4 regions of the Bacillus sp. JJ1562 genome follow, and region 4 is predicted to be linked to each of the others. Evidence: predicted binding sites of a transcription regulator. Region 4 holds the regulator's gene; each other region holds the start of a gene.
The links. Region 4 encodes Rex, which represses fermentation and respiration genes when NADH is low (regulators of the CRP and FNR family bind a similar motif). Its sites were predicted from a motif close to TTGTGAAATATTTCACAA; they were not measured.
Positions count from the first base shown of each region.

Region 1: a site for Rex is predicted at 1,503-1,520, ahead of V7097_RS04935 (TIGR04053 family radical SAM/SPASM domain-containing protein). Genes of this name have one in related genera too.
Region 2: a site for Rex is predicted at 1,848-1,865, ahead of V7097_RS13330 (DUF438 domain-containing protein). Genes of this name have one in related genera too.
Region 3: a site for Rex is predicted at 2,099-2,116, ahead of V7097_RS06845 (DoxX family membrane protein). Genes of this name have one in related genera too.

Region 1 covers NZ_JBALOQ010000007.1:21,594-27,075, reverse strand. Annotated here, with positions in the region: gene V7097_RS04950 (DUF2249 domain-containing protein) at 1-106, shown strand, start outside; gene V7097_RS04945 (molybdenum cofactor guanylyltransferase) at 255-860, shown strand; gene V7097_RS04940 (DUF5316 domain-containing protein) at 1,035-1,328, shown strand; gene V7097_RS04935 (TIGR04053 family radical SAM/SPASM domain-containing protein) at 1,604-2,728, shown strand; gene V7097_RS04930 (Crp/Fnr family transcriptional regulator) at 2,903-3,607, opposite strand; gene V7097_RS04925 (cytochrome C oxidase subunit II) at 3,942-4,466, shown strand; gene V7097_RS04920 (cbb3-type cytochrome c oxidase subunit I) at 4,481-5,482, shown strand, end outside.
Region 2 covers NZ_JBALOQ010000019.1:117,944-123,425, reverse strand. Annotated here, with positions in the region: gene V7097_RS13345 (amino acid ABC transporter ATP-binding protein) at 1-363, shown strand, start outside; gene V7097_RS13340 (NADPH-dependent FMN reductase) at 442-1,038, shown strand; gene V7097_RS13335 (HesB/YadR/YfhF family protein) at 1,286-1,582, shown strand; gene V7097_RS13330 (DUF438 domain-containing protein) at 1,933-3,159, shown strand; gene V7097_RS13325 (hypothetical protein) at 3,201-3,752, opposite strand; gene V7097_RS13320 (TetR/AcrR family transcriptional regulator) at 3,841-4,431, shown strand; gene V7097_RS13315 (hypothetical protein) at 4,567-4,770, opposite strand; gene V7097_RS13310 (hypothetical protein) at 4,928-5,053, shown strand; gene V7097_RS13305 (response regulator transcription factor) at 5,201-5,482, shown strand, end outside.
Region 3 covers NZ_JBALOQ010000010.1:30,093-35,574, reverse strand. Annotated here, with positions in the region: gene V7097_RS06855 (LysR family transcriptional regulator) at 1-387, shown strand, start outside; gene tcuA (FAD-dependent tricarballylate dehydrogenase TcuA) at 437-1,942, opposite strand; gene V7097_RS06845 (DoxX family membrane protein) at 2,135-3,130, shown strand; gene V7097_RS06840 (nucleotide excision repair endonuclease) at 3,609-3,980, opposite strand; gene V7097_RS06835 (branched-chain amino acid aminotransferase) at 4,051-4,674, opposite strand; gene V7097_RS06830 (DEAD/DEAH box helicase) at 4,768-5,482, opposite strand, start outside.
Region 4 covers NZ_JBALOQ010000051.1:30,831-36,312, forward strand. Annotated here, with positions in the region: gene V7097_RS22885 (CPBP family intramembrane glutamic endopeptidase) at 1-436, shown strand, start outside; gene V7097_RS22890 (YdiK family protein) at 440-649, shown strand; gene tatC (twin-arginine translocase subunit TatC) at 692-1,447, opposite strand; gene V7097_RS22900 (twin-arginine translocase TatA/TatE family subunit) at 1,464-1,655, opposite strand; gene V7097_RS22905 (redox-sensing transcriptional repressor Rex) at 1,690-2,331, opposite strand; gene moaC (cyclic pyranopterin monophosphate synthase MoaC) at 2,334-2,825, opposite strand; gene V7097_RS22915 (ABC-F family ATP-binding cassette domain-containing protein) at 2,960-4,894, shown strand; gene V7097_RS22920 (hypothetical protein) at 5,172-5,482, opposite strand, start outside.

The DNA.
Region 1 (5,482 bases), on a different contig from region 4:
ACGACCACTCCAATACCAATTCATGATGGAACGCGGTGAAGAATTCACTTGGGAATACCTTGAAGAAGGTCCAGAAATTTGGCGCGTTGCAATCGGTAAAAAATAAAAACTAATCACAAATTCCGATATCTCTCAAGGTGTAGGCAAAGTCATTTAACGGCTTTGCCTACACCTTTTTTATGGATGAAAAAGTTTCGTTTGGAAGACCATTCCAATCGTGCTACTATGAAGAAAAAGTAAAAGGAAGTTTCATAATGTATAAATCAAAAATCGCAGGTGTTCTTCTGGCTGGTGGAGAATCAAGGAGATTTGGAAGCCCTAAAGCGTTTGCCGAACTTCATCAGAAGTACTTTTATGAATATGCAATCGAGGCATTGGAAGGGAATGTGGGCAAACTTCTTATTGTGAGTCATCCCGCATTAGTAGAGCAATTTCGAAACCAAACATCAGTGGAAGTTATTGAGGATTTACCCGAATTTAAAGGAAATGGACCGCTTGCAGGCATATTTTCAGCCATGCAAAAACAAGTTTCAGATTGGTATGTTGTCTTACCTTGTGACACTCCTTTCGTAACTGACGAACTTGTTAAACAGCTACTCACTTTTACAAATGAAGATATGGTCGATGCTGTCGTACCGATTATCAAAGGTAGACAGCAGCCCTTAATCGCTGTTTACCATAAAAGAGTTGCAAAGAAAATAGAACAATTGCTAATGAATCAACATTTTAAAATGAGCCAATTGTTGGACTCTTGCCACGTCAAATTCGTAACTAACCAAGATCTTCAGTTACAAGGCTTAGAATTCGAAAACATTAACAACCAAACTGAATATGAAAAAATAAAACCGGAGCCAGATTGAAGCCCACACGGTGTGAGTCACAAAGACGTTGCCACTCAGACGTGGCGTTCTTAGTCTTTGTTCCTTAAATCAGTCAATTGGCTTCTGTAGTAAAAAACACTCTATATACTCATAATTTTCTGAAAAGTACGATAAAATATTAATACCAGACATTTTGAAAAGGAGGGATTGTGTTTGAGGGTAGGCTTGATTTTAGGTATATTAACCTCTGGAATTCTATTAATCATTGGTTTGTCTACTCATCAATTTGAAACATATTCGGTTATTTCTGGGACACTTGGGATTATTTGTTTCTTGCTTGCAGGAATCGTATCAGATACCTTTATTAGTGGTGACAGGGCAAGAGCGAATTATTACACCGAAAGCAAACGAGACCGAAAAAAAAGAATCCGATATTCCTATTTATTTTTCCTCTTGGGAGCTCCAAACCTACTTGTAGCTGTAGTGTTAACACTCAATTACATTTGAAAATTCTTCAAAACATATTCCTTCAATTCACTTTTCATTTTGCTTTGTGTCTAGCTCCAGCACCTAGCCCCTCGAGGTCATAAGCCAATCCGTCAAGAAGGATAAAAGGCATCCTTCTCGCCGGCTTTTCTTATGCTTGTCGGGTCTGATCGAGGTGCTTGCGCTTTTCTTAATTTGTGAACAATTTCAAACACCTCCCTAATCTGTGATGTACCTCACATAATTCACTTATTTATAGTGTTAAAATGTGGACATTAACAAAGGAGGTTTGCCTCATGTTTGAAAGAGATTATAACAAAGACCCATTTATTGTGATTTGGGAGCTTACAAGAGCTTGCCAATTAAAATGTTTACATTGCCGTGCAGAAGCACAATATACGAGAGACCCTCGAGAACTTTCCTTTGAAGAAGGGAAAAGGCTAATCGACCAAATATATGAGATGAATAATCCAATGCTCGTGTTTACTGGCGGGGATCCATTAATGCGTCCTGACGTTTATGATATTGCTGATTATGCGATTAAAAAAGGTGTACGTGTTTCAATGACACCAAGTGCAACACCTAATGTTACAAAAGAAGCTATTGAAAAGGCTAAGGAAGTTGGCTTGGCGCGTTGGGCTTTTAGTTTAGATGGACCAAATGCAGAAATTCATGACCATTTCCGAGGTACAAAAGGTTCATTCGATTTAACGATGAGAGCTATCAAATATTTACATGAACTTGAAATTCCAGTGCAAATCAATACAGTAATATCGAGATATAATGTTCATGCCTTAGATGAAATGGCAAAATTGGTTGAGGACCTTGATTGTGTATTATGGAGCGTCTTTTTCCTTGTACCAACAGGTCGTGGTAAGGATACGGACATGATTTCCCCTGTTGAACATGAAAAAGTTTTCCGTTGGTTATATGATTTAAGTAAACATGTAAAATTCGATATTAAAACAACAGCAGCACAGCATTATCGTCGAGTCGTCATCCAATCCAAACTGCGTGAAACAAAGGATATTGATAAACAAATTCGCTACGAAGATGCACTTATGAAGGGGAAAACTGGTCAAATTGATGGACTAGGAAGGGCACCACAAGGTGTAAACGATGGTAACGGATTTGTCTTTATTTCTCATATTGGAGATGTGTATCCAAGTGGGTTGCTACCTGTTAAAGCAGGAAATGTACGTGAGACTCCATTAGCTGAAATTTATCGTGAATCACCAATATTCAAGGATTTGCGTAATCCGGACAAATATAAAGGAAAATGTGGAGTATGTGAATTCCGACATGTATGTGGTGGATCACGTTCTCGTGCATATGCGATGACAGGAGATTACATGGAGAGTGAACCATTCTGTATATATATCCCAGAAGCCCTTCGTAAAAAAGAAAAAACACTTAAATAACAGTAGAAAAGTGCAAGGCGCCTGCTTATCGGCGACAAGCACAAGAAAAGCGCTGACAGAAGGCGCTTTTTGCCTTCAGAAGCGATTGGCTTGTGACCTCGAGCCGATGGCGCCTGGAACTAGACAAATTTAAGACCCATGGGGTTTCCCGTGGGTCTTTGTAATGTGCCTGTATTATTCAATACTACAATACTTTGCTGGACAATCCTCACATTGTATTTCCATTTTAATATATGCTAAGTCGTGAATCGTAATATAGCCTTTGTAAACGGAGATTATCCCCTTAGCACGCAATTCATGCAGCATCCGATTTACACTTTCTCTTGTAGTTGCACAAAAATTAGCAAGCTCTTGATTTGTTAAATGCAAGTCTATAAGGATGCCATTATCTGTTTGAACACCATAACTATTGGTCATTCGAACCATGGTTGAATACAAAGCTCCTTTTTTACCTAATAAAACAAGATCTCTAAATTTTGTTTGTGTTTTTCGAAAATGGTCACTCATCCATTTCATAAATTCAAATGCTAAGCTCGTATTTTCAAAGAGTTTTCTCTCTAAATCGTCCTTTTGAATCACAGCAATTTCGCAATCCTCTAAAATTAGACAATCAAATAAATACTTTGGCTGATCGGTGAATAATGTCAGCTCCCCAACGATTTCATTTTGGCTACAAATTCGAAGGGATAATTCACTGCCATCAGAAGTTCCTTTGCTCACCCTTACACGGCCGGAAAGAATGAGGTACAGCTCAGATGCCTTCATACCTTCCCGGAATAAATAGGTTCCTTTTTCCATTTGCATGACGTGATTAGCTGATTTCAAAAGCTCTGTTAATTCATTTGAAATGATTGATTTTTGTAATGTCAATTGACTCATAGGTACCACCTTCCTAAGCAGGAATGCTATACTTGATTTTAAGAAAATAATATAATGTTAGTTACTCATGAGGTGTATAATAAATCACACATATTGTCATAATGCTAGCTGAAGCTCTGTAATATAAGGATTATCCCCAATTATGAACAATTTTTAACAATTGAGAAAATGCCCGCATCAACCTATTTAATTAAATAAAAAACGAAAAAAGATGCATTCTTGACAAGAATGTGTCTTTTTTCATTTTCAGCCCATTTTGTGACAAACTTAACAGATTTAAGGATGCACAATATGTGAGAATTTTCCTGAATAGAGAATTTAGGAGGGGGTTCTTTTGTACCAAACAGCCGCTTGGTATCTTTCTATTATTTTAATGACCTTAATTACAGTTATTTTTATTACCATCGTACTAAAGACTAATAAAAGAAAAGAGTATGAGGCAATTCAGAAAAAATGGTACCGCTTTAGAACTATTTATTTCATTGTTTTACTTGTTGTATTTGGAACTGCAACGTATTTTACACTTCAAGATCTTCCATTTGAAAGACCAGTTTACGGACAGGAAGAAAATCCAGTTATTGTCGATGTAGAAGCTGTTCAATTTGGCTGGAATATGAGCCAAACTGAATTCAAAGTAGGCGTTCCAATCGAATTCGATATCACAAGCTCAGATGTTAACCATGGCTTTGGTATTTATGACAAAGATATGAATTTATTAGCACAAACCCAGGCAATGCCAGATTATACGAACACTGTTTTCTACACATTCTCGGAGCCTGGTACGTATCAAATTTTATGTATGGAATACTGTGGACTTGCTCACCATCTCATGATTGGTGAAATTGTCGTAACAAATTAAGGAGGGGGTTAACAATGTCTACTAATATTGCAATTGGAGGGACAAAAACTTTCCGAAACAGAACAATTGCTATGTATCTACTAACAGGTGGCCTTATTATTCTATCAATGATGGTATTTGGAGTCTTGATGCTTCTTGCACAAGGAAAAATGATTGATGTAGACCCTGGATTTTTTTATGAGATAATGACGGTCCACGGAACAGGCATGATTGGCGCCGCTGCATTAGCTGCAGCTGCTGTAATGTGGTACTTCCTCAGTAAATATGTTCAATTAAGCAAAACGATTCTGATTACTAATTTCATCACCTTCATCATCGGAGTCGTAATGGTGTTGGTAGGTATCTTTGTTTTTGACTTTGCGGGAGCTTGGACTTTTCTTTATCCACTACCAACTATCTCCGCTGGTGGATGGGCAGTAGGGGGAGCAGTGCTTTATTTAGGCGGTATGCTTATACTTGGTGTAGGATTTTTATTACTAAATTTAGATGTTGCTAGAGCGATTATTAAACAATATGGAAGCTTAGGCGGAGGTTTAGGGTGGTCAATTGTATTTGGAAAGGAAAAAGGCTATGGTCCTCCAGCGACTGTAGTGGCTAGTACAATGGTTGCAATTGTAAACACCACTGCATTAATTGCGGGAGCAACAATACTAATTATGAACCTTATAAATCTATTTATTCCATCGATCACAATTGATCCAATGCTTGCAAAAAATCTAACATATGCTTTTGGTCACATCTTTGCGAACTCTATTATTTACATGGGGGTTATTGCAGTTTATGAGATATTAGCAGCCTATACTAATCGTCCATGGAAAGCTAATCGCCCATTCCTGATTGCATGGAACTTTTCAACACTATTTACGATTACGATTTATTCTCACCATTTGTTAATGGACTTTGCAATGCCAAAATGGATGATAATTATTGGACAAGTGCTTTCATATGCAAATGGATTACCAGTATTAGTTGTCACAGCTTATGGCGCGCTAATGATTGTGTATCGTTCAGGTATT
Region 2 (5,482 bases), on a different contig from region 4:
GTCGGCTTAAAAGAAAAAATGGATTTTTATCCTCACCAACTATCAGGTGGACAGCAGCAGCGGGTTGGGATTGCAAGAGCATTAGCACTGAAACCAGAATTACTCTTATTCGATGAACCTACCTCCGCGCTAGACCCTGAACTAATTGGAGAAGTTCTAAAAGTTATGAAGGACTTAGCCAATGAAAACTGGACGATGCTCATTGTGACCCATGAAATTCAATTTGCTAGCGAAGTATCTAACAAAGTCCTATTTATGGATGGTGGGTACATCGTCGAGCAAGGGAGTCCAGATGAAGTACTGAAAAATCCGAAGGAAGAGCGGACAAAACGATTTTTACAAAGAATTCTGAACCCCACATAATATGTATGTATAAAGTCTATCTGATATTGGGAAATTAATATTGTAATGCTTTTCTTAACTACATAGGTGGTGTTAAGTATGGGCTTTTTAGACAAATTGTTTGGCAAAAACACAGCAACGGAGGAAAAGAGAATGACGGAAGAAAAATTAAACATTGGGATTATTTTAGGAAGTACACGTGAAGGACGTGTAAGTCCACAGGTTGGCGAATGGGTAAAAGGGTATGGAGACAAGAAAGGGAATGCAAATTACGAAATCGTAGATATTAAAGATTACGATTTACCATTTCTAGGAACAGGAGATGCACCTGGAATCGCTAAATGGAATGAGAAATTAGCAAGTCTTGATGGATTTATATTTGTTGTAGCAGAATACAATCACAGTATAACAGGAGCATTAAAGAATGCGATGGATTTAGCACGTGAAGCTTGGTACAACAAATCAGCGGGAATCGTTAGTTATGGTTCAACTGGTGGTGCTCGTGCAGCGGAACATCTCCGTGGAATCTGTGGTGAATTAAACCTAGCTGATGTTCGCACCCATCCAACGCTATCACTATTCCTAGACTTTGAAAATGGCTCTAATTTTAAACCACAAAATATTCATGATGATAATATGAACATGCTGTTAGATCAAGTTGTATCTTGGGGTAAGGCATTGAAGACAGTTCGATAAAAGCAAGAAGAAGCAACGTTTAAAGAGGCGTTGCTTTTTTTATTTTGAAGAGAAGAACGTTTTATAAGCTAAAAAAACAGGTACACCAGTCTTACACCAGTCTTCATAATTACCTGCAATATTTTTGTTTGAGATAAAGTTCACAAATCAATTGGTTTCCCATATGTGAAAACTTTAGTAGTATTAAGTTAATAAAGTCCATAATTCTGCGTAAAATATCAGAAGGACGCTAGGGAGGTTTATACATATGGAAATGACAATAAGTGACGCAGCCATAAAATGGTTTAAAGAAGATATAAGTGTAAAAAAAGGAGATACCGTTCGATTCTATCCGATGTTTTACGGATCTAGCCCAGTACAAGAAAAGTATTCACTCGCCTTTTCAACACATGACGAACCTATTCAAATTCACACAAGTCAAAAGGTCGATGATATTGAGTTCTATGTAGAAGAGGATGACATTTGGTACTTCAACGGCCATAATCTCATAGTCGACTATAATCAAGACAAAGATGAATTGGAATATCAATACCCAAAACCTTAGGCCCACAATATGTGGGTCTTTATTAATTTTATTCAACACAAGTCCCCCAATTCAACAAGTGAATACATAAGGGGCGTATAATTCAATGGGTCAATCTCCGACTGAATAAAATTAATGGCTCCAGCGGATGCCACGATTTTTCAAAGGAAATTTTTCGAGCTGTAAGATCAAAGACTAAGTACGCCACTTCCTGTGGCAACGTCTTTATGACCCACTTCCTGTGGGCCAAAAATCGGGCGCAAATACGCCAAAGCGTATTTGATTTTTGAGATGTGATTCGCATCACGAAACTTTTCCTTAAACTATGCTATTTTCAAATATAACAGCATAGTTTGAAAGGAGAATTTTGTGTGAGTGAACTTATTAATAACAGAGAAAAAAATAAAATGAGTGATTTCGAGCGAGAAGTCATCATAAAACAAAGTTTTTTGGATTTACATAGTGGGAAATCAGTAGAAGAGATTAAATCCCATTTAGCAAATAAGGTTGGTTATATTACAATAGGAGAAATCTCCAGACTACAGCATGTATTGTTGGAAGAAGAGAACATCCCAGCAGGTGACGCAACAGAAATTTGTTTACAGCATCGGGAGATTTTTAAGGACTTAATAGAAGAAACCAGGGCTGCCCGTCCAGAAGAGCAACCAGGGCATCCCGTTCATACGTTTATGCTTGAAAATAGAGAACTAGAAAAGCTAGTAAACGATAGTATCAAGCCACACTTAGAGTTATTTGAACAAGATGATCATGAAGAAAACCGATTGAAGTTACTCGAAGACTGCAACCTCTTATTGGATATTGGCAAGCATTATGAAAGAAAAGAACAGCTTCTTTTTCCTTACTTAGAAAAGTACGGAATTTATGGACCAACCAATATGATGTGGAAAATCGATGATTTCATTCAGGATGCAATCAAAGATGCCAAAAAAATGCTAACAGATTACGATGGGGATAAACAGTCTGTCGTTGAGGTTATTCAATTTTTTATTGATCAAATAAATGAAATGATTTATCGAGAGGAAAATATTCTTTTCCCAATGTCCTTAAATAATTTAACCGAAGATGAGTGGATAAAAATAGCCCATGAGAGTGATGAAATCGGATTTTGCTTGATTTCACCTGATGATTGGAAACCTGCGCGAAATGTAATGGATGAAGAACAAATTGCAACTAAAGGGTTTATTAAGATGGAAACAGGTATCTTATCCTTAAAACAACTTGAATTGCTCTTAAATCATTTACCGGTTGATATTACGTTTATCGATAAGGATGACGTCGTCCGTTATTTCAGCAAAGGAAAAGAGCGTATTTTTGCAAGGACAAAAGCAGTTATTGGGAGAACGGTTCAAAACTGCCACCCTCCTAGAAGTGTTCATGTTGTTGAAGAATTACTTGAAGACTTCAAAGCAGGAAAAAAAGATACAGAAGATTTCTGGATCAAAGCAAAAGGTAAATACGTGTATATCCGATACTTTGCCATACGGGATGAGGATGGGGAATATATCGGAACGATGGAATTCTCACAAAACATAGCTCCAATCCAGGAAATTGAAGGAGAAAAACGAATATTATCATAGGGGAAACGAAAAATGCTGACATCAACGTGTCAGCATTTTTTCTAAAATGTTTTACTTTCTATCTTTTCCTTCTTTGGCCAAATTGTATAGCTAAAGCTAATTAAAAAATCAATGAAAAGAACCATCGACCAAACGTTGAATAAACCACTTAAACTTTCTGTTTTAGAAGAATCACCCACAAACCAGATCATTGCAAATAATAATATTCCCCCGATTGCCCAGGCAAGGGCATGCCGGAACCAACCACTTTGTTCATGCTTGGCACGAGCTGCACCGAATTTAGGAGCCTTTTGGGGTTTAGGCCCGCCTGCAAATCGATACGCAAATCTTTCATCTGCCCATTTTATCATACGATGTCCGGAAGCTATGGTTACTCCAAGGTAAATAGCCGCCAATCCATGAAAAATATTTGCTGTTGAGCCATTTTTTAAATCAATGACTGTCGCAATTATTAATACTAAGTCCACCAGTGGTGTACATAAGAGCAACAATCCACCAACCTTTTTATAGCGTAATATATAGCGAAAAAACAGACCTGTAATGACAAATATCCAAAAACCAATTTCACAAGCGACAATAAGCCAACCAATCATCAATCCATCTCCCTTTTTATTAATACAACTGTGCTAAAACTAATTTAACACAGTTGTATTAAATAAATCAATCGAGTATAATAAAAATATGCCAAAAATAGTTGATCATGATAAAAGAAGAGAAAAAGTAGCGGAAGCAACCTTAAGGGTTATTAAGCGTGAAGGCATGGAGCAAGCAACAGTGAGAAATATTGCAAAGGAGGCGAATATGTCAGTAGGTTCACTACGACATTATTTTTCATCACAATCAGAGCTCTATGTGTTTACAATGAACCTTGTATCTGACCGAGTCCATCAAAGGATAAACCAGATGAATTTCGGTGGTCCACCGCTAGAGGTTATGCTTAATCTGTTAAAAGAATTAGTACCATTAAATGAAGATACTAGACTAGAAATGGAGGTTTGGCTTGCTTTTACAACGAAATCACTTGTTGATTCCAGATTGCGGCCGTTAAGTGAAAAAGTGTATGAGGAACTAAGAGGTGGAATGGTTCATATTATTGAGAGACTCATTCACTTAGATCTTGCTAAAGCAGACCTAGATAAAGAACTTGAGATTGAAAGACTCTATGCCTTAATTGATGGATTAGCCATGCACAGCATCCTGCACCCAGATAAAATAACCTCAGAAAGAGTAGAGGCAGTGATTGAATATCATTTACAATTATTATGTAAGTAATAATGCTGACATTTGATGTCAGTTTTTTATGGAACTGGCTAAAGTCGATAGAATCGAATTAAAATCGATAGAACTGAAATAAAACCGATAGAATGAATATAAAATCGATAGATGCCAAACTACGCTTGTAAATAATCATCCACAAAAACAAAAAGAACCATCATTTCCATCTGTGAATGATTGGTTCTTATGTTTGGTGCGGTATAAGTGATCCTTTTTCGTTTTTGTCATTCTTGTTTGCATATCAGTTAATGCAAATAGGCTTCTTCCGTTTTCTGGATTTCGCTTTCCTTCACGAACAAGCTTCTCTCGCTGTTTCCGTGCGTTTGATTTAGCCATCTTCAATCACCTCTTCAAAATTTTTACATATTCAGTATACAAGGTTTACTCGCACAATTCTACATGAATTTTTTATTCCATATAGGCAAACTCCCAAACTTATAGCCAACCCATTGAATAGGATAAAAACGATAATTATATTGGGGAGGTGTCGGTTTTGACTGATAACAAAGAAAAGGAAAACCGTGAGGAACAGGAAGTTCAACGAAAGGATGCCTGGGATTTCTTTTGGGGAAGAAGAAGAAGACCAAGACCTGAAGAGGAAGAACTCGAAGAAGAATAAACTCTTAAGAAGTACCTGTCAACATAGGTGAAAATCCCTTTGTTGATTGGTACTTTTCTTTTTGTGTTGGACATACCTGTTTTGGGGTAAAATGGTGAATAGAGACCAATAAGTAGATACATAGAGAAATGGGGGTTGGGAACGGAGATGCAGAAACAACGTATTTTAATTGTGGAAGATGAAGAGAAGATTGCACGGGTATTGGAGCTTGAATTAACATATGAAGGCTATGAAACTGGAAAATCCTACGATGGGAACTCAGGCTTGGAAAAGTTCCAAGAGGAGACGTGGGATTTAGTTCTCCTAGATGTGATGCTTCCGGGCATTAGCGGAATTGAGGTTCTAAGGCGAATTCGGGCTATAAACGCGACAACACCGGTCATTCTTTTGACCGCAAAAGACTCGGTAGAAGACAAGGTATCAGGCCTA
Region 3 (5,482 bases), on a different contig from region 4:
TTACATAAAGAACCGATTTGCATAATTTCTAAAGACCCTATAAATATTAAAAAGTTACCGGATTTACCAAGAATCATTTTTAAGACTGACAATGAGCTTCAGCAAACAATCGATAGGTGGTGGCAAGAAAATTATTCAGACCCATATTCTATTGTTATGGATATTGATAATATAGAAACATGTACAAAAATGGTAGCAAATGGTCTAGGTTACGCAATTGTCCCAAGTATTGGGTTAGCTGAATACCCTGAATTAAAAAAAGTATTTTTAACTAATGAGGATGGAGAGATAATATTAAGAGATACATGGCTTCTATATAGAAATGAGGACTTGGATTATCCTATCATTAAAAAATTTATTTCGTTCCTAGAAAGCAAAGTTTACTGATAATATAAAAACCTTTGAGCAAATTTAATCAACTCAAAGGTTTTCGTTATTAATTATTAATGGTTAATTGTTTTAAAGAATATTTCGCTGCGTTATCACCAGCAATTTTTCCAAAAACCGCTCCAGACATTAATCCTGAACCTCCAGGATAATTATCATAGAAAATTCCACCTATCATTTCTCCTGCCGCATACAGTCCTTTTATTGGTTGGTCCTCTTTATTTAAAACTTCTCCATTTTTATTTGCATGTACGCCTCCGAAACAGAATGTTATACCACATGTAACTGGAAATGCATAAAATGGAGATTCTTCAATACGTAATGACCAGTTTGATTTTGGTGGGATAATTCCCTCGGTTCCTTTCCCATCCTTTATAGATGGAAAATAGTCCCCTTCTTGTACTGCATTATTGTATTGTTCAACTGTTTCTAAAAATTTCTCCTTATTTACTGGGAGTAATTCTGCTAGCTCATCCAAAGTATTCGCAACTAAACTTGTAGCCTCAGGTAGGTTATATTCTTCCCTTAGTTCTTGTCGAACTTGATTATCGAATATTTGGAAGGCAACATGATCAGGTTGCTTCAACACTTCTGCACCGTACTTAGCGTAAGTATAATTTCGAAAGTCAGCTCCCTCATCCACAAATCGCTCACCATTTTTGTTCAACATTATACCTAATGGATATGAATGCTTTTTATAAATATCCCCCGGTTTATCAAAATCACCTACTGATGGCACATTAAAATCAGTTCCAATTGAATGGCATCCTGTCCATTGTCCATGCTTTTGTGCACCAACTTCTAATGCCATTCTTATACCAGCACCAGTATTAAATTCTGTACCCCTTACCTTTGCTGCTTTCCATTGTTCACCAAGATTTTCTGCACGCTGATCCTTATTTGCCTCGAAACTCCCACATGCTAAAACAACACTATTTGTTTTTACAATTATATCTTCATTTTTTTGTTTTACCATTACAGCACAAATTACATTATTTTCAGAAATCAACTTGAAAGCTGGAGACTCATACCATATATCAATATTCATTTCTTCAGCACGTGTAAAAAGTTTTTTAACCAGTCCCATCCCAATTCCTTTTGTTTTAACAGGTAATCCACCCCAAAATTGTATTACGCCATTATTTTTAAACGACTGGTTTGCGAAGTTTAATTCAAATTCTACTCCTTGTTGTTTCATCCAAGAAATCGTGTTGTATGAATTTGATACTAGTTGATTTGCTAATTCAGGGTCACTTTTTCCTCCAGTAACTTTCATTAAATCGTTATAATAATCCTCTATTGTATATTGAGGCATCTTAATGTTAGATGCCTCTTCATCAGTTAATTCGGGCATTAAGACACGAATGTCGTCTAAATCATTATAGGCAAATCTAATGGCACCATCAGTAAAAAATGAATTTCCACCCCGCTTTTCTTTTGGGCCTTTTTCAAGTACTAAAACATTTGCTCCTTGTTCCTTGGCAGATAATGCAGCACACAGTGCTGCATTACCTGCACCTACTACTACAACATCATAATTGAATTCTTTTGTCATTTTTTTCCCCTCCGTATGAATATTCAAAATTATTGTAATATGATTGTGAAAATAAATAAAATATTTATATTTTATTTAGGGTAATAGAAAATATTTATAATTACTCTCAATCATGTGAACGCCAACATAATCCGCTACTTCTTTAGGAATAATAATTTTTGAACTTTGTTACAAAAAGGAGGGGTATATCTATTGAAGAAATGCAATTCTATTCTTTTATTTGGGTTAATTTGTTTTTCACCAATTATTGCAAATGCACATGTAAAGTGGTTTACGGAGAAAGAACCAATAAAGGTTCCTATAGAACAAATCCTTTCTATAGAATTCATAACGTTATCCTTACTAATTGCTCTTTTTTTAGCGTTATTATCACAATTCATACCACAGTTGATGAAGATTCCCGGTGTCGCCAAAATCGATATGACGTTAGATGGGTATCGGAAATACTCTCGTTATATTCTTAAATATGGAACAGCTGCCGCGTTTATTTTACAAGTTGTTAATAGAACTATGTTTGCACCTGAGTTCACGATCCATCATAATTGGCAAACGGTTCTTATGTGGACGATTATCGTTTTACTATTAATTCCTCATCATTTTGCAACAAAACTAGGTTCCATTTTAATGCTTGGTTTATTTATTCATATTTGGAGTTATACCGGTTGGTTTCATATGTTAGATTATGGGTTTTACCTTGCTATCATCGGTGTTTTATTGGTGGGAAGAACGAGATTGGAGACGGCAGGGTTTCCGTTTCTTTACCTCGGAACAGGTTTAAGTTTATGCTGGGTTGCAGTAGAAAAATGGGTTTATCCTTTTATGACGATCGATATTATTCACCGCCATCACGTCCCTACTTTTGGCTTTGCTCCAGAACTATTTATCGTTCTATCGGCATTTATTGAATTCGTCGTTGGTTACCTATTAGTCGTTGGTATTCTCAACCGTTTATTGGCTGTTGTAGTAACCATATTATTTATCATGACAACGACCATATTTGGCTACACTGAAGTGGTGGGACATGCGATGATTCATATTGTTTTAATCATTTTTATTATCGAAGGAATATCCTTTTATCATCCACCAATTAAAATGCATAAGACCCGATTGGACCAAATGATATTTGTTTTCCTAAACTTTTTATTTGTGCTAAGTACATTTTTATTGATTTATTATCGCTTTGCATGAAAAAGGTGCCTGACCCCCAATAAGCTAATGCGTTACCAGGGGGCAGGCACTCCATTTGTATAAGTTCCGTGTTTTTTACAGAGCACTTATGGTTTAAACTACTTAGCGAGTACGTCTTCTACCTCTTGTTGATGGGAAACACAGGGAAAGTTCTCTAGTTTCTTTTTCAGAGTAGAAAAACACAGACCGTCCCCTAGTTTCCCTATACACTTGTTCTTGAGACCCCCTATCGACAAGTCACTGTTACTTGTCAAAATTACATCTCTCGACCTTGTCTTCTTTTACCTAATAACACAAAAAGGACCCGTTAAGGCCCTCTTGTCATTTTTAATGGCTATTTTCTAAAGAGATTGTTGCTATTGTAAAACAATTTATTGATCTGCAATCTATGTTGATTGGCATGAGTCCGCGGAAAGCGAGTCCCTAAGCTGAAAATCAACAGGTGTATAAAAGCAAAACTGTTTACTAAAACAATCTTTTAATAAAATACTTTGTCCACGTTATATTTCGACTTGAGTTTATTAATGATATAGGTTTCATAAATTTCTCGCTCCATTGGATCTTCCACGATACAAATATCGATTTTATGTACTTCGTCTCTGTGCATTTTAATAGGAGATACCGTATCTTCAAAATGTTTTTTTATTCTTTGACGTAGTTTCCGCGCTTTCCCAACAAAAAGAAGCTCATCATTTTTATCAAAAAATAAGAAAATGCCACCTTTATCTCTTGGTATTAGATGGAAATCAATAAATCCGTAAATATCCTTGATTACTGGTTCATTTTCTTTCGGAATTTGTTTCCGTTCTGTTATTGTAAGATCTGGAGCAGGTATGGTAATTTTTATCATGTCCAATCACGTCCCTTTTTTGTATAGAGATAAATGGTATCATATATAAGAAAGAAATGAAATTTTGCAGTTAATTCACGTCCATGCTTCCTTCTTCCGTTCTCTCTACTAGCTTAAATAAAAATCGATAAATTAGACGATATGCTTCCTCTAATGACATCTCCTCTTTAAACCCATTCACAAAATTCAAAGCGAAATTCAAGTCCCATAAGCCATCGCCTTGATTAAAAATCAATTCAAATCTTGCTTCATCTCCATGTAAATCCTTACGTAAGTTTTCTTTAAGAGATGACCCAAACTTTTTCTGCAGCTTCAAACCTACCATGACATCGTATGTTCCAAATACATCATTCACTTCAAATGAAATCGCATCAACGCCGATTAGTTCCAACCAATTAGATTCAAAGTATAGAAATTCATTCTTGTGTTTTTGTAGATAGTCAATCGGGTGTTCTAAAAAAACGAATGATTCTTTAGAGAGAGTTTCTTCTGTTTCTTTATCACATCTTTCAATGTAAGCTTCAAGGAAACGTGTAGTAGGATCTATTTCTATTAATGTAACGTCATTTGAAAGCAATTCATATTTCTCAATATACTCTTTTTCCTCTTGATATAATGGCATTGACGAAGGGGCGGTTTGTTCTTTACTCATCAACTCTGATGAAATGTATTTTTTCAATTGTTTTTGTAACATGGGTGTAGCCTCCTGTATTTGGTGCCTTACCCCGGTGGACTAAAGCGTCTTTCGTTCCAGAGGTAAGGAATTCCATTATGTATCATTTACTCTTTAGCGACTACGTCTTCTACCTCTTGTTGAAGTGCTTGATTCGCTTCTTTTTTGTCCATTAGGTTTTCTACTTGAAGAAAACCTTGCACCATTGCTTCTGTCTTTTCCACTACCTTCATGGCGCTTTGTTTTTTTAATTTGCTCGTTTCTTTCTTTCTGGTATTCCTCCCGATCAGGGATACTTACTCCTTTAATCACTTGTATTTCGAATTTTTGATGAATCCCTTTTTCAATCATTCGTAGGAACTCCATATCCTTAGGAGCCACTAAAGTAATGGCAACCCCATCCCCACCTGCACGGCCAGTTCGTCCAATCCGGTGAACATAGCTCTCAACATCATGTGGAATATCATAGTTATAGACATGTGTTACTCCTTCTACATCTAGTCCCCGTGCAGCAACGTCTGTTGCAACCAAGAACTGAGTTTTCGCATCACGAAATCGTTTCATCGCTTTTTCACGTTTGGACTGTGGTAAATCACCATGCAACTCATCTGATTCATACCCGTTGGCAATCAATGCATCATGAAGCTTTTTAGCACGAATTTTTGTACGACAGAATATAATCGCTAAAAAAGGACGATGCTCTTCGATTAAATGCAATAAAGTTGCTTGTTTTCTCCGGTCAGTTGTTTCAATCACAACTTGTTTAATCTCTTCAACAGTTACTTTTTTTGCTTTCACTTCTATAAACTCTGGCTCTATCATGTATTTT
Region 4 (5,482 bases):
TGCAAACATTGAAATTCATCTGTTTGGAATTGAAGCTGGATCTGAAAACACCCAAGAAATCATGTCCTTGGTCAAATCTTTACCATTACTTGTCATCGTTGTTTCGATTATTGGTCCAATTCTTGAAGAGATTATTTTCCGCCAAATTATCTTTGGATCATTATATAAAAAATTTAACTTTTTCATCTCGGGCTTAATTAGTTCGTTAATTTTTGCTGTTGTGCATATGGATTTCACTCATATCCTTATTTATACCGCAATGGGCTTTACCTTTGCATTCCTCTATGTACAAACAAAGCGAATTATCGTACCGATTTTTGCGCATGTTGCGATGAATACTTTTGTTGTAGTGATGCAGACGGTTTTTGCAGATGATATAGAAAGGATTATGAAGCAAGCCGAGAAGCTACAACAGTCATTTATTGGGGGCTTTTAATTTATGCGAAGAACTTCACCTTTTGCAATGGGCATCATTTACGTATTAATGGGAACTTTATTTACTTATATCGCGATCAGTAGTGCAACGGAGACAATCTGGAACTTTTCCACCATTCTTCTAGCACTTGTCGCAACCTTCGACTTTGGTGTGGCAATCCGAATGTTTGCCCTACACTTTAAAATAAAAAAAGTCACAAACGCAAAAAAATAACCTCTGAACGGAGGTTATTTTTTCTATTCTCTGCACTTTTCTTTATTCCATCGAATTCGAATTTGCTGCCATCATTTCCGCTTTAAGCACCTTCCTGTAGGCACTTCTTGATACGAGAATACTGATTTCATATAATCCGAATAACGGCACGGTGACCATTAAATGAGAGATTATCTCAGGAGGTGTGATTAAACCTCCAATTACTAGAAGCACAAAATATGCATATTTTCGTATTTTCGATAAGAACATCGGTGTGACGATTCCGAGTCTTGTTAGGAACATTACAACAACCGGCAGCTGAAATAAAAAGCCAAACGGTAAAGTCAGCTGCAACAAGAATTGAAAATACTCATTAATCCCGATTACCTGATTAATATCAAGGCGATCCGCTAACCGCGTCATAAAATTCACAACAAATGGGAATAAAATAAAATAGGAAAACGACACCCCTACTAAAAACAATCCTACTGAAAGCGGAATATAACTTAGAGTTACCTTTCTTTCCTTCTCATACAAGCCTGGACTAATGAATGCCCAAAGCTGGTACAGTAAAAAAGGAGAAGAAATAACAAGTGCAATAATAAAGGCAAATTGCATGTAAATTTTAATTGGATCTGTCATACGGAAAGCATTCATTGTCAGCTCTTTGGCTTCCTTGGCATTTTGCAAATAAAGAATTAGCGGTTCGGCAAGAAAAAAGCTTCCTAATGCAACAATGAAGAAGAAAACGACTATATAAATCAGTCGTTTTCGTAACTCACCAATATGATCATAGACGGACATTTCTCTTTCGTTCATATGACCCATCCTATCGTTACTTCACATCATTAGTTTCGTTCTTTTTAACATCATCATCGTCATCATCTGCTAAGCCTTTTGTTGCGTTTTTGAATTCACGCAATGTATTACCTGCAGCTTTTCCTAATTGAGGTAACTTCTTAGGTCCAAAGATTAATAATGCAGCAAATACAATCAATAGGATACTACCAAATCCAAGATTTCCCACTGTGTGCACCTCCCAATAATTTTAAAATGTATTTCTATTCTTCAATTGAATAATGCTTTAAAAAGTAAACTAGTGCTTGTAATTCAACAGCCAGATCAATATGATGGACTCGAATATGTTCAGGCACATTGATTCTAGCTGGTGTAAAATTAAGGATACCTTTGATTCCTTTATTCACAAGGCGATCAGTAATCGACTGTGCTGCGCCAACCGGCACTGTTAAAATAGCAACCGTGACATCATCAGGCAATTCTTTTTCAAGATCATCTAAATGGCACACCTTTACTCCACCTATACTACTTCCTACTTTATTATAATCCACATCAAACGCAAGCTCAATTTTTGTATTATTATTTTTTGAAAAATTATAATGTAAAAATGCAGTACCTAAGTTACCAACACCGATTAACGTAACCTTCGTCAACTCATCCTGATCAAGGGTCTTACTAAAAAAGGATAATAAATAATTGACATTATATCCATACCCTTTTTTTCCTAATGCACCAAAATAGGAAAAATCGCGCCTAATCGTGGCTGAATCAACCTTTACTGCATCACTCAGTTCTGCAGATGATACCCTCTGCTTTCCCGAGGCATGCAAGTTTTTCAAAAACCGATAATAAAGTGGCAGCCTTTTGGCAGTTGCTTGTGGTATTTTTGATTGTTCAAGATTCATGTCTATTCCCCCGCTACTTGCCTTTTAAAATCTCCGTTCTTTCCACCTGTTTTTTCGGCTAAATAGGTTGGCCCAATCACCATGCCTTTATCAACCGCTTTACACATATCATATACAGTTAGCGCACAAACAGATGCAGCCGTAAGGGCTTCCATCTCGACACCGGTACTACCCTTTGTTTTAACCGATACGGTAATATGCAAAATATATTCATCTTGGGTCGTCCAACTAAAACGAATATCGACGCCCTTCAATGCCAACGGATGGCACATCGGGATTAGCTCTGATGTCTTTTTAGCTGCCATAATACCTGCAACCTGAGAAACAGCAAGAACATCCCCCTTGCTAACTTCATTATTTATTATTTGCTCATAAATCAATTTATTCACATTAATACTCGATTTTGCAATCGCTGTACGAACAGTATCAGATTTCTCTGTAATATCGACCATTTTCGCTCGACCCTGCTCATTAAAATGGGTAAATGATGTCATATATCGAACCCTCCCATAAACTATACACTATTTTACCACATCTGTCTTTTAAACATCTGTGAACATTATCATTGCAGTTGCTCTATTTAGATAATATAAGATACACTGTTGTTAGAAACAAGAGGTGAGAAACAATGATTTTACTACAAGTAAATCAGCTCAAAAAGTATTTTGCTGCTGATCTTATTTTATCGAATATAAAACTAGAAGTACAAACGCGTGACCGAATTGCCATAGTTGGCCGAAATGGTGCCGGAAAATCAACCCTATTAAAAATTATTGCAGGTCAGATGTCCCATGATGGCGGTGAAATCATTAAGCCAAAAAGCGTCACAATCGATTACCTCGCACAGGACACGGGACTTGAATCAAATCTTACCATTTGGCAAGAAATGCTGACCGTCTTCGCACCATTACAAAAGCTTGAAAAAGACTTAAGAAACCTTGAAGTAAAAATGGGAGACCCTTCTGTTTTTGAAAATACCGCTGATTATCAAAAACTGCTCGAAGAATACGACCAGCTTCAGGTCGATTTTAAGGAAAAAGGTGGCTATCAATATGAAGCCGATATTCGCTCCCTTCTACATGGCTTTAATTTTACAGAAGAATTCTACGAAACCAAAATATCTAGCCTAAGCGGTGGTCAAAAGACACGCCTTGCCCTTTGTAAACTATTACTAACAAAGCCTGATTTATTGATTCTGGACGAGCCGACAAACCACCTCGATATTAGCACGCTTACTTGGCTTGAACAATATCTCCAGGGCTATCCTGGTGCACTCTTAATTGTTTCACATGACCGATACTTCCTAGACAAAGTCGTCAATCAGGTCTATGAGATTTCAAGACACACTAGCTCCAAATTTGTTGGGAACTACAGCAACTATTTAAAATTAAAGGCAGAAAACTATGAGCTTGATTTGAAAAAGTACGAAAAACAACAGGAAGAAGTTGAAAAACTAAAAGACTTCATCGCGAAAAACTTAGTCAGAGCTTCAACAACGAAACGTGCTCAAAGTAGACGAAAACAGCTTGACCGAATGGAGCTGATGGACAGGCCATTAGGTGATGAAAAATCAGCTTCCTTCCGTTTTGAAATTGAAAGACAAAGTGGAAATGATGTACTGAGCGCAAAAGACATCTCCGTTTCCTATGTAAAAGAAAAACCAATTATCAAAAATATCAATTTTAATATTTATCGTGAAGACAGTATTGCATTAGTGGGCCCAAATGGGATTGGGAAGTCAACCCTATTAAAAGCAATTATCGATAAGCTTGACCATGTGGATGGAACAATTCGTTTCGGTTCTCATGTCACGATTGGCTACTATGACCAACAACAAGCAAACCTCACCTCGAATAAAAGAGTGTTAAATGAATTATGGGATGAATATTCGCTTAAACCTGAAAAAGAAATCCGCACTGTTCTTGGGAACTTCCTATTTTCAGGGGATGATGTGTTAAAAATCGTCTCAACCTTAAGTGGTGGAGAAAAAGCGAGGCTTGCTCTTGCAAAGCTTATGATGGAGAAATCGAACTTCCTCATTCTTGACGAGCCAACGAACCACTTAGACCTTGATAGTAAGGAAGTACTTGAAAATGCTTTAATTGATTACCCTGGGACAATCCTTTTTGTATCCCATGACCGATACTTTATTAACCGTATCGCAACGAAAGTATTTGAGTTATCCCCAGCTGGACTGACAGAATACCTTGGTGATTATGACTACTACCTTGAGAAAAAATTCGAAATGGAAGAATTGGCTAGACTTGAATCACAGGAGAAAAAGACTGATAAACGAGAAGTGGTCCAAGTAAAAACATCCTATGAACAAGAAAAGGAATTAAAGAAGCAAGAACGCCAACGAAAACGTAGAATTGAAGAAATTGAACTTGAGATATCCTCTCTTGAGGAAAAAACCGAAGAAAATGAACAGCTTCTGTGCGACCCTGAAGTCTACCAAAACCATGAAGAAGTTCAACGTATTAATGAAGAAAATGAGAAAATATCAGCTAAGCTAGAAGCCCTAATGGAAGAATGGGAATCCCTCCACGAAATAAGTGGTTAGACCTTTTCCGCTTATCCACAAAACAAGTTATCCCCATCTAAAAACAAGTTTAGATGGGGATTATTTGTAGCATTTTCCACATTTTTTCGAGTTATACACTAACTTATCCACATTATCAACATTTATCAACAGAGTTATCCACAAATAGTGTCCACAAATTCACATTAGTTATTTCAGTACTTTTTATTAGTTTTCCACAAATTTATTGAGTCTGTGGATTATTTATCAACAAAAAAATAGCCCTTATGGACTACTTTTTTGCATTTTTGTTTTATGACTAATAAGTGACATAGGATTTTTCATCTATGCTAGGACTAATAATTTCACCTTTTACTGTAAGTGAATTATTTCCGACTGTCTCTGATTTCCTCATACACTTATCCTGATATGTTGTAGAATTGTATTCATTTGAATAAACTCCTGGAATATTTCTCATGCTAGCTGGTGTTATTGTTCCCTTTACACATACTTTAGTGAGGGAATCAGCATTTTTTAATATGAAACCCGTTAAATCTGCATCCCCCGTAATATAAATACTTGAGTTCACAGGTTTCATAATTTGATCATATAGTTTGGCATTACCGATAA